3 regions of the Thermocaproicibacter melissae genome follow, and region 1 is predicted to be linked to each of the others. Evidence: predicted binding sites of a transcription regulator. Region 1 holds the regulator's gene; each other region holds the start of a gene.
The links. Region 1 encodes Rex, which represses fermentation and respiration genes when NADH is low (regulators of the CRP and FNR family bind a similar motif). Its sites were predicted from a motif close to ATTGTTAANNNNTTAACAAT; they were not measured.
Positions count from the first base shown of each region.

Region 2: the regulator Rex is predicted to act here: its motif matches at 1,591-1,610, upstream of NOG13_RS08250 (phosphoglycerate kinase).
Region 3: the regulator Rex is predicted to act here: its motif matches at 1,428-1,447, upstream of NOG13_RS09280 (glycerol dehydrogenase).

Region 1 covers NZ_CP101827.1:706,280-709,563, reverse strand. The annotation lists gene NOG13_RS03575 (tRNA(Met) cytidine acetate ligase) at 1-40, shown strand, start outside; gene NOG13_RS03570 (hypothetical protein) at 69-998, shown strand; gene NOG13_RS03565 (redox-sensing transcriptional repressor Rex) at 1,044-1,736, opposite strand; gene NOG13_RS03560 (NADP-dependent isocitrate dehydrogenase) at 1,843-3,051, opposite strand; gene NOG13_RS03555 (aconitate hydratase) at 3,108-3,284, opposite strand, start outside.
Region 2 covers NZ_CP101827.1:1,699,640-1,702,923, reverse strand. The annotation lists gene NOG13_RS08265 (alpha-N-arabinofuranosidase) at 1-219, opposite strand, end outside; gene NOG13_RS08260 (hypothetical protein) at 691-867, opposite strand; gene NOG13_RS08255 (tRNA (cytidine(34)-2'-O)-methyltransferase) at 1,005-1,505, shown strand; gene NOG13_RS08250 (phosphoglycerate kinase) at 1,643-2,836, shown strand; gene tpiA (triose-phosphate isomerase) at 2,925-3,284, shown strand, end outside.
Region 3 covers NZ_CP101827.1:1,923,014-1,926,297, forward strand. The annotation lists gene NOG13_RS09270 (arsenate reductase ArsC) at 1-106, shown strand, start outside; gene NOG13_RS09275 (HAD family hydrolase) at 593-1,255, shown strand; gene NOG13_RS09280 (glycerol dehydrogenase) at 1,470-2,564, shown strand; gene NOG13_RS09285 (hypothetical protein) at 2,892-3,245, shown strand.

The sequences.
Region 1 (3,284 bases):
GTGCGGACTAGATCGATCTACAAAAATCATTGTACTGTAATATCTGTGTACTGAAAGGGTGCATCCCATTGGAAATCGAAGAAATTGATTATAAAAATTTCGGAAAATGTGTGCGTATGACGAATGGCATTATCGATGCCATTGTAACAATAGACTACGGACCCCGCATCATTTATTTCGGTTTCTGCGGAAAAGAAAACATTTTCTATGAGGATTCGGAACGCAGCCATCGAGTGTTATGTAAAAATGCGGAGGATAAAGCCGACTCACAGAACGTGTTTTATCATTACGGAGGACACCGGCTCTGGCTCAGCTCAGAGCGTTCCGCACGAACGATTATCCCTGACAATTCTCCGGTTGTTTACAGTATTTTTTCCGACAGTGTACGTTTTGCGACACCAAAGCCGAAAAACGCAGTTTTTCAAACCGGTTTTGAGGTTTTTATCAGCGAAGACACAGCGGATATTATGGTTTCTCACACCGTTAAGAATGTTTCCAAAGAAGCTCAGCCTTGCGGCTTGTGGCCGATTACCATGCTCGAAGGAAACGATGTCGTCATTCTGCCCCAGAATGCTGACACGAGCGATGATTTTCGTCCAAACAGAGCACTGGTTCTCTGGCCCGGTACCCAGCTGCATGATGATCGAATTTTCATCGGCAACCGCTTCCTTACCATCAGAAAGGATGCTGAAAATTCTGCTCCGTTGAAAATAGGCTGCAACAATGTTTTCGGCTGGGTTGCATTTGTTGGACCACGCTACACATTCTTGAAGCGATATGTTCATGATGTGCAGGCCGTCTATCCGGATTTCGGCAGCTCATGTGAAATCGGTGTTCAAAAAGATTACACTGAGATTCAGTCTATGAGCCCAATGTATCGTGTTGAACCTGGGCAAGAAATTAAACATGTGGAGAACCTTTCCGTATATCTCACCACGGATTGTCTCAATGCAAAAGATGAGAATGCGATTGCAAAATATATGGAAAACCTAAAGTAAAAAAATCCCTGTTCACTTGATGAACAGGGATTTTTGCTTAGCCGATTAATCAGCCGACAGTTCTGTTTGATTTTTTTGTTTCTGCTCCATTTCCTGCTTCTTTGTTCTGCCGTTGCAGATACGGTAGCAAAGCGTCATCAGGCTGTCGTTTAAGTGAACATTCTCTACAATCGTATCCGGGTATTCAAGCGAAATATCATAATGGCTGAAATTCCAAAAGTTCCGAATGCCCAATTGATAAAGAACCTTGCCAAGCTCTTCCACAGCACTGCGCGGAACGCAAAGAACAGCCATCACAGGCTTCTCTTTTTTGCAAAATTTTTCCAGATTATTCACATCTTGGACCTGCAGCCCACCGATCGTCATGCCTATTTTTTGAGGTGAGTTATCGAAAATTCCAATCAAGCGGAAACCATCTGCTTCAAATGCCATGTGGTTGGCAATTGCCATTCCGAGGTTACCGGCTCCCAGCAAAATCGTTTTATAGCCACTCTGCAAACCGAGAATTTTACCGATTTCATCGCAAAGCTGGCTGACTATATAGCCATACCCCTGCTGACCGAAACCACCGAAACAGTTAAGGTCTTGCCGTATCTGCGAAGCTGTAAGCCCCAGTTTTTGCGATAGTTCCGTAGATGAGATTCTGGTGACTCCAGACTCTTTCAAATGATTTAGAAACCGATAGTAACGCGGCAATCGCCGAACAACAGACATTGAAACATTCTCATGCCTCAGCATAATCATACCTCCTAAGGGAAATGATCCATCTTTACAGCCGCGGTCCGAATCTAGTTTCGACTGAAACTGTAACTTTATTTTCTTAGTAGCAAACTGCGCAGACTTCTTACAGTGCCTGCAATCTCTTGTCAACTTCCCTCAGGAAAGTTTCCGTGTCAACTTTCTGAATATTCGGCAAAGTTGATATGGCTGCAAGGTCGCCTGTCATGACGCCTTCTTCAATCGTCTGAATGGATGCTTTCTCCAGCTTTTCCGCAAAAGCAGAGAGATCCTGAAGGCCGTCAAGTTCTCCGCGCTTCTTCAACGCTCCCGTCCAAGCAAAGAGTGTAGCCATGGAATTTGTGGAAGTGGATTCACCCCTGAGGTACTTGTAATAATGGCGCTGCACCGTTCCGTGAGCTGCTTCATACTCATAAACACCGTCCGGTGAAACAAGCACACTTGTCATCATGGCCAAACTACCGAACGCCGTAGCCACCATGTCGCTCATCACATCACCGTCGTAATTTTTGCAGGCCCAGATAAATCCGCCGTTTGAACGTACAACACGGGCAACCGCGTCATCAATCAGAGTGTAAAAATACTTGATACCCGCTTCTTCAAACTTCTCTTTATAAGTAGAATCATACAGCTCATTGAAAATATCCTTGAATCTGTGGTCATATTTTTTGGAAATTGTATCCTTTGTCGAGAACCAAAGGTCTCTCTTGACATCCAGTGCATACTGGAAGCATGATTTCGCAAAGTTTTCAATGCTCTTATCAAGATTATGCTGGCCCTGAATAATGCCGGGTGATTTGAAATCATGAATCAGAGTTCTGGTCTCACTGCCGTCGGCGTTGGTAACAACAAGCTCCGCCTTAGCTCCGGCCGGAACTTGCATCTCAACACCGCGGTAAACGTCACCGTAAGCATGGCGCGCTATAATAATCGGTTTCTTCCATCCGGGTACAAGCGGGGTGATACCCTTCACAAGAATTGGGGTACGGAATACGGTGCCGTCCAGGATGGCACGAATCGTGCCATTCGGCGATTTCCACATCTCCTTGAGGTTGTACTCCTTAACACGGTCTGCATTTGGTGTAATGGTCGCGCACTTTACAGCAACGCCGTACTTCTTTGTTGCCTCAGAAGCATCAACCGTGACTTGGTCATTTGTTTCATCGCGGTGCTTTAGGCCCAGGTCGTAATACTCTGTCTTAAGGTCGACATACGGCTCGATGAGGATTTCCTTAATCTCTTTCCAGATGACGCGCGTCATCTCATCTCCGTCCATTTCGACAAGAGGGGTGCGCATTTGAATTTTTTCCGCCATATTCATTTCCTCCGAAAAACAGTATGATTAGTGCTAGGAATACAGAACCATGTTCATTACTTGCCGGAATGTTCGCGAGTATAGTCGAGCAAACCTCCCGCAAGAACAATCTCACGCTGGCGATCACTCAGCATAGCTTTTACTTCAAACTTTGTACCCTTGGTGAGGTTATTGACAAAAATTCTGCGTTTTTCCGCAATTGCTTTGCGAATATCGGGCAGTTCCAATTCATC
Region 2 (3,284 bases), 950 kb from region 1:
GGCGAAGCATCCGCCGGGCCAGCGCAGAGCCGGAATACGGATGTTTTTCAAGGCCTCAACAACATCGTTGCGCATTCCGTTTGTGTTCGGAACGGGGGAATCCTCTCCGACGTATAGACCGCCGTATATGCATCTGCCGAGATGTTCTGAAAAGTGACTGTAAATTTCTTTGTTGATTTTGCTTTTGCGGTTGCTAGCATTAATAAAAAGTTTGCTCAATTCCCTCACCTCGTTTTAGTTTTTCAGATACAATTTTACACATCATCCTAAAATATTACAATAGAATCGCAATATGTATGATTGAAAAAAGCATTGAAAAAATCTCACAGTTGTTCTCTCATTTCATTGTGATGCCAAAGAAAATAAATGTCCGCGGAAAGGTAGCGGCTTGCCAGTGTCAATGTGGTTCATTCGCTGGAGATTTCTGCAAAGGTTGTCCGGAACCGCTTGATTCGGGGCAGTATAATGGATATGATAGAAGATGGAAAAGTCGGCGTTACCATTCATATTTCATAAAACGCATGACTTGCTCTCCTGAAACATGACGATTATCATCGCCGTGATTGTCGGCACAGTGATTATCTCCATTGTGATGCCCATGTTCGGAATGTACAGTGTGGTGAGCCAAAACTGACTGTTGACCGTGCAAAAAGGAGCGGGAGAGAACCCGCTCCTTTTTTCTGTGTATTATCAGAACATTCCCTGAATGTTGCTGAAAAGCTGTTCCATGGCGCGCATGGTCTTGTGAGCGTTGCGCCGGTAATTGCGGTTGTTTTTCATCATTTTGTCGTTCATCATAGCAATTGCGGCACCGGCTACCATCCCTGCGCCGACACCTTTCAGAAATCCCATAGCCTGTTGACGCATCGCATACAACCTCCAAACTTTGTTTACAGTGCAAATCAATTTTTGAATAATGCTGAATCCATTCATTAATTTACCCCCTATTCCCAGAAAATATTGAAGGGAAATCCTTCATGAAAACAATCGAAAAGGAGAATACTATGCCTGCCCTGAATGTTGTCCTCGTTGAACCAGAGATACCTCAGAACACGGGAAATATCGCTCGCACCTGCGCTCTAACCGGAGCGCGGCTGCATCTTGTTGAACCGCTCGGCTTTAAAATTGACGATCGCAAATTAAAACGAGCCGGGCTTGACTATTGGCATTTGCTCGATATTACCGTCTATCACAGTCTTTCCGATTTTTTCAGCCGAAATTCAGGAATTTTCTACTACTTCTCTACAAAAGGCCGCAAAATTCACTCCGAGGTGTCTTATCCGGACGGCTGCTATCTCGTTTTCGGCAAAGAGACTGCAGGTCTGCCGGAGGATTTGCTCTACAATAATCCGGAAACCTGCGTCCGTATTCCCATGCTGAACAATCCGGATGCCCGAAGCCTAAACCTTTCCAACTCGGTTGCCATAGGTGTTTATGAAGTACTTCGCCAATGGAATTATCCGAATTTGCTGTGTGAAGGGCAATTAAGACAGTATAAATGGTAAATTTTTAACAAACTTTTGGCTCGATGTGTAAAACAGATTTCTTAGTGCTTGAAAAAGCGAAAAAACCGTTGTATAATCGGGAAGGATTGTTATAAAGTAGACAATTTCAACTAATATGAATACAAAGGAGAGGCTATATGAACTACTTAAACAAAAAAACCGTAGAAGATATTGATGTAACGGGTAAAAGAGTTCTTGTTCGCTGCGACTTCAATGTTCCGTTTGATGATCAGGGAAACATTACAGACCCGAAGCGTATCAACGAAGCTCTCAAGACCATTCGTTACCTTATTGACCACAAGGCGAAAGTAATTCTTTGCTCCCATCTGGGCCGCCCGAAGGGCGAATTCAACATGAAGTATTCTCTTGCGCCGGTAGCAGCATACCTCTCCAAAGCTCTCGGTCAGGAAGTCAAGATGGCAAAAGACGTTATCGGCGAAAGTGCAAAGAGCATTGCTGCTTCCCTCAAAGAGGGCGAAGTGGAACTGCTTGAAAACGTTCGTTTCCACAAAGAAGAAGAAAAGAACGACCCCGCTTTCGCAAAGGAGCTTGCTTCTCTTGCTGAAATCTATGTAAACGATGCATTCGGCACCGCTCACCGTGCTCATGCTTCCACCGCAGGCGTTGCAGATTATCTGCCGGCTGTTTGCGGCTACCTGATTCAGAAAGAAATCACGATTATGGGCAAGGCTTTGGAAGACCCGAAGCGCCCGTTCGTTGCAATCCTCGGCGGCGCCAAGGTTTCCGACAAAATCGGTGTTATTACCAATTTGCTTGATAAGGTAGACACCCTCATCATCGGCGGCGGCATGGCCTACACCTTCATGAAGGCGCTCGGTTATTCCATCGGCTCCTCCATCTGCGAGAACGACAAGATTGACCTGGCAAAAGACATTATGGCAAAAGCAAAGGAAAAAGGCGTTCGCTTCCTGATTCCTGTTGACAATGTGATTGGCCTTGAGTATAAGCCAGACACAGAGTTCCGTCGTGTGGATTCTGACACAATTCCGGATGGCTGGATGGGCCTTGACATCGGTGCAAAATCCTGCGCACTGTTTGCCAGCGCTATCAAGGGCGCAGGCACGATTGTGTGGAATGGCCCGATGGGTGTCAGTGAGTGGGAGCATTTTGCAAATGGTACCATCGCTGTTGCTCAGGCTGTTGCAGACAGCGACGCAATTTCCATCATCGGCGGTGGCGACTCTGCTGCTGCGATTGAAAAGCTCGGCTTCGCAGATAAGATGACGCACATTTCCACAGGCGGCGGCGCATCGCTGGAATTCCTCGAAGGAAAAGTCCTGCCGGGAATTGCCTGCCTCAATGATAAATAATTCACTGTGAACTGTCTCGGGGGCGAATTTAATTCGCCCCCGTTTGGCATGTGAATCCTGAAATCTATTGCGAAAGGAATATTAAATCATGAACAAGCAACTCAGAAAGGCAGTAATTGCCGGAAACTGGAAAATGAATAAAACCCCAGCAGAGGCGAAAGAACTCATAGAGGGCATTAAGCCTCTCGTTAAGAATGCAGACTGCGATGTTGTTGTCTGCGTACCTTATGTGGACCTCAGCGTTGTGCTCGAGGCTACGAAAGGAACCAACATTGGTGTCGGCGCCGAAAACTGCCATTGGGAGAATTCCGGCGCGTTCACCGGTGAGATTTCCGCCCCCATGCTTACTTCCATGGGCGTGCAGTATGTCATCATCGGCCACAGTGAGCGCAGAACCTACTTCGGTGAAACGGACCAGACGGTCAACAAGCGCATCCGCGCAGCTCTC
Region 3 (3,284 bases), 720 kb from region 1:
GGATTGGGGACTGGATGATCCTACGGGTAAGAGTGATGAGGAATTTAAAAAAGTTATTTCAATAATTGAAGCCCGAATAATTGAATTGAAGAAGAAACTGACATAAAATTAATTAATGCCAATTGCACATTCAGTGGTTGGCGTTATTGTTAATTGACATGTTCCCGCAAACGGCGGTTTTTCAAAAATGACCGAAAAACCCATTGACATGTTCTCATGAACAAATGGTTGTCAAAATGGCCCATAGACATCAATTCAATCAACACAAACCATTTGAGTGCGTGGTATTGATGTCAAGGGTGTAAGCGTCCAGCTTATCTACTCAACCCAAAGGGTCGTTGACGTTAATGTCTGATGTTAAGAATCGATAAATAGAAAACTTAAATGTAAAGATAAGGTTTCCGGACAAAAATCTACTCTCTCGGCTATTCTGCGGAGAGATAAAAATGTCCGGAAACCTTTATTTTATTATTAAAAGAGAAGTCGTTGAAAAGAGATGAGAGTGGAAAAACGTAGTAAAATTTGTATATATCAAGTATTTTGCAAAGAAACGTTCTAATCTTGGAATAAAATTTAATCAGCGGAGGAGAAGATGAGAAAAGCAGTCATATTTGATTTTGACGGTCTATTGGTTGATACCGAAATTATTTCCTATCGAGTGTATAAGGAATTGCTCAATCCATATGGTTATGAAATGACGATACAGGACTATGCTCAAAATTACAGTGGTAAAACAGAAAGAAACAATGTAAGGAATTTAATTAGCACCTATAAACTTCCATGGGGTCTGGAAGAAGGCATGGAGAAGGTGCTAAATAAAGAAAAGGAAATTCTTGCAGAAGGCGTCAATCTGAAAAAAGGGGCCATAGACTTACTGCATTTTCTGAAAGAGAATGGGTATAAGACTGCCATTGCAACATCAAGTACGAAGGACAGGGCTGTTAAAATTCTGAAAGACCATTGCATCTATGATTTGTTCGACGAGTTCGTTTTTGCGGAAGATATTACAAGAAGCAAACCGAATCCGGATGTGTTTTTGAAGGCTGTTGAAAAGCTCCAAGTAGACATTCATGACTGTTTTGTCCTAGAAGACAGCGAATCAGGCATCGAGGCATCGGTAAATGCAGGTATACCTGTTATTTGTATTCCAGACATCAAGAAACCGGATATGAACCATCAAATGAAAGCAGCCGCAGTATTTGACTCATTATACGATGTAATTGGATTTTTTCAGACCAGAGATAATGAGATCTAAAATAAGATACACCGGGAATTGAAATCCCGGTGCATCTTTCTTTTATTGATTTGGTTCATCCATTCAATACGAATGATGCACCCAAACGTCTTCCTGCATATATCATTTCTAGTCTGATTGGCAATGGGTACCATTGCGAATATCGTACAAATTCGATATAATATTGTCTAAGATTGATAGATAAATAACAAACAATTAAGAAAGTAGGTATTTTATGGCAGTTATGAAATTGTTCCGAGCACCGTTAAAGTATGTACAGGGAAAGGGCGCCTTGTATAAATTTTACGACGAGACAAAGGATCTGGGGTCGTCCTATCTGTTCATTTGCAGCAACAGCGGCTATAAAAACTGCAAGGACAAGATTGAAAAAAGCTTTGAAGGTACAGACTGCAAGCTGTATTTTGAAATTTTCGGCGGAATCAGCTCCAACGGCGAAATCGACAAAATGAGAAAAATCGTACGCGATAAAAACATTCAGGTCGTTGTCGGTGTCGGCGGCGGTTCGGCGATTGATACGGCCAAGGCAACTGCCTATTATGAAAAGCGTCCGGTTGCCATCATTCCTACCGTTTGCGCCACAGATGCTCCCTGCACCGGTCTTTCCGTAATCTATAACGATGACGGAACTTTTAATTCCTATTTGTTCTATCCGAGGAATCCGGAAGCTGTCATTGTCGACAGTGAAATCATTGCAAATGCACCGACTAAGTTTTTGGTGGCTGGAATGGGCGACGCGCTCGGAACTTATTTTGAAGCCAGAGCATGCTTAAGGACCGATTCCCCCAGCCTTGAAAACGGCGGAGTTACCCTCTCCTCCATGGCACTTTGCGAGCTGTGCTATAAAACGCTGCTAAAATGCGGATATCAGGCGAAGCTGGCTTGTGAAAAACATTTGGTGACGCCGGCACTGGAAGCCATCATTGAAGCAAATACCTACTTAAGCGGTGTCGGTGCCGATAACGGTGGTCTTGCTGTTGCACACTCCGTCTATAATGGATTTACGGCTTTGCTCGAATGTGAAAAGACCATGCACGGTTCTCTGGTAGCATTCGGCACAATCGCTCAGCTAATCCTTGAGAATGCTCCGAAGGAAGAAATCAAGGAAGTTATGGATTTCTGCTACAGCGTAGGTCTTCCGGTTACTTTGAAGGAAGTCGGAGTAACCGATGTGGAACGTGTCCACATTGCAGCGGAAAAGGCCTGTGCTCCGGGCGAATCCATTCATAATATGGCAGGAGACGTCACACCGGACCAGCTGTACGACGCATTGCTGGCAGCCGACTTGCTGGGACAGGAATATTTCAAATAAGAATTCTCGGCGCTGCTATGCCGATGGAACCCGCAGATTCTGTATAGAATCTGCGGGTTTTGTTTTACTGCGCTTGAAGTATCGCGAAATATCGGATCATGGAAGGTGCTTGAAAAGTGCGGTTTTACCCGTGAGGGGATGATTCGGCAAGGGGAAAAACGACAAGAATGAATTTGGTGCCTTATCAAAAAAATTATGAGATAAGAATTCCTGTTTGTTTTCCTGAAGAATATATAGTATATTATTGATAAGTTCCTTCGAATCATCAAGCACTTAAGCGGTTCGCCAGTCGAAGAAACCGCTTTTAATTAGGAAAGGAATGATACTATGAAAAATCAGGAAATTATCATTGAGAGGACTAAGGAATTACTGGCTACACACTGCTACGAAGGATTGAGAACTGCAGCACAGCAGTGGCTCGATGCCGTCGGCACGGAAAAGGAAGCTGAAGCGTCCAAAAAATACGTTTCGGCGCTGGAAGATGCCGTCACCGATATTGATTCCGTTATCAGTCTGTTCGGAAGCGATAAGGCAAAAGAAAAATTCGGCGAAGAAATGGCAAACAAAATCTATTCCCATGCTGTGGAAATTAAGGCAAAAGGCGCAAAATGGTGTGACTGCCCTGCATGTACGGCCGGCCTGAAAGTATTGGAGTACAAAGCAGATTTGTTAGGGGAATAATAATCATCAACCGGCACGCCGGAAAAAATAATCTCATGA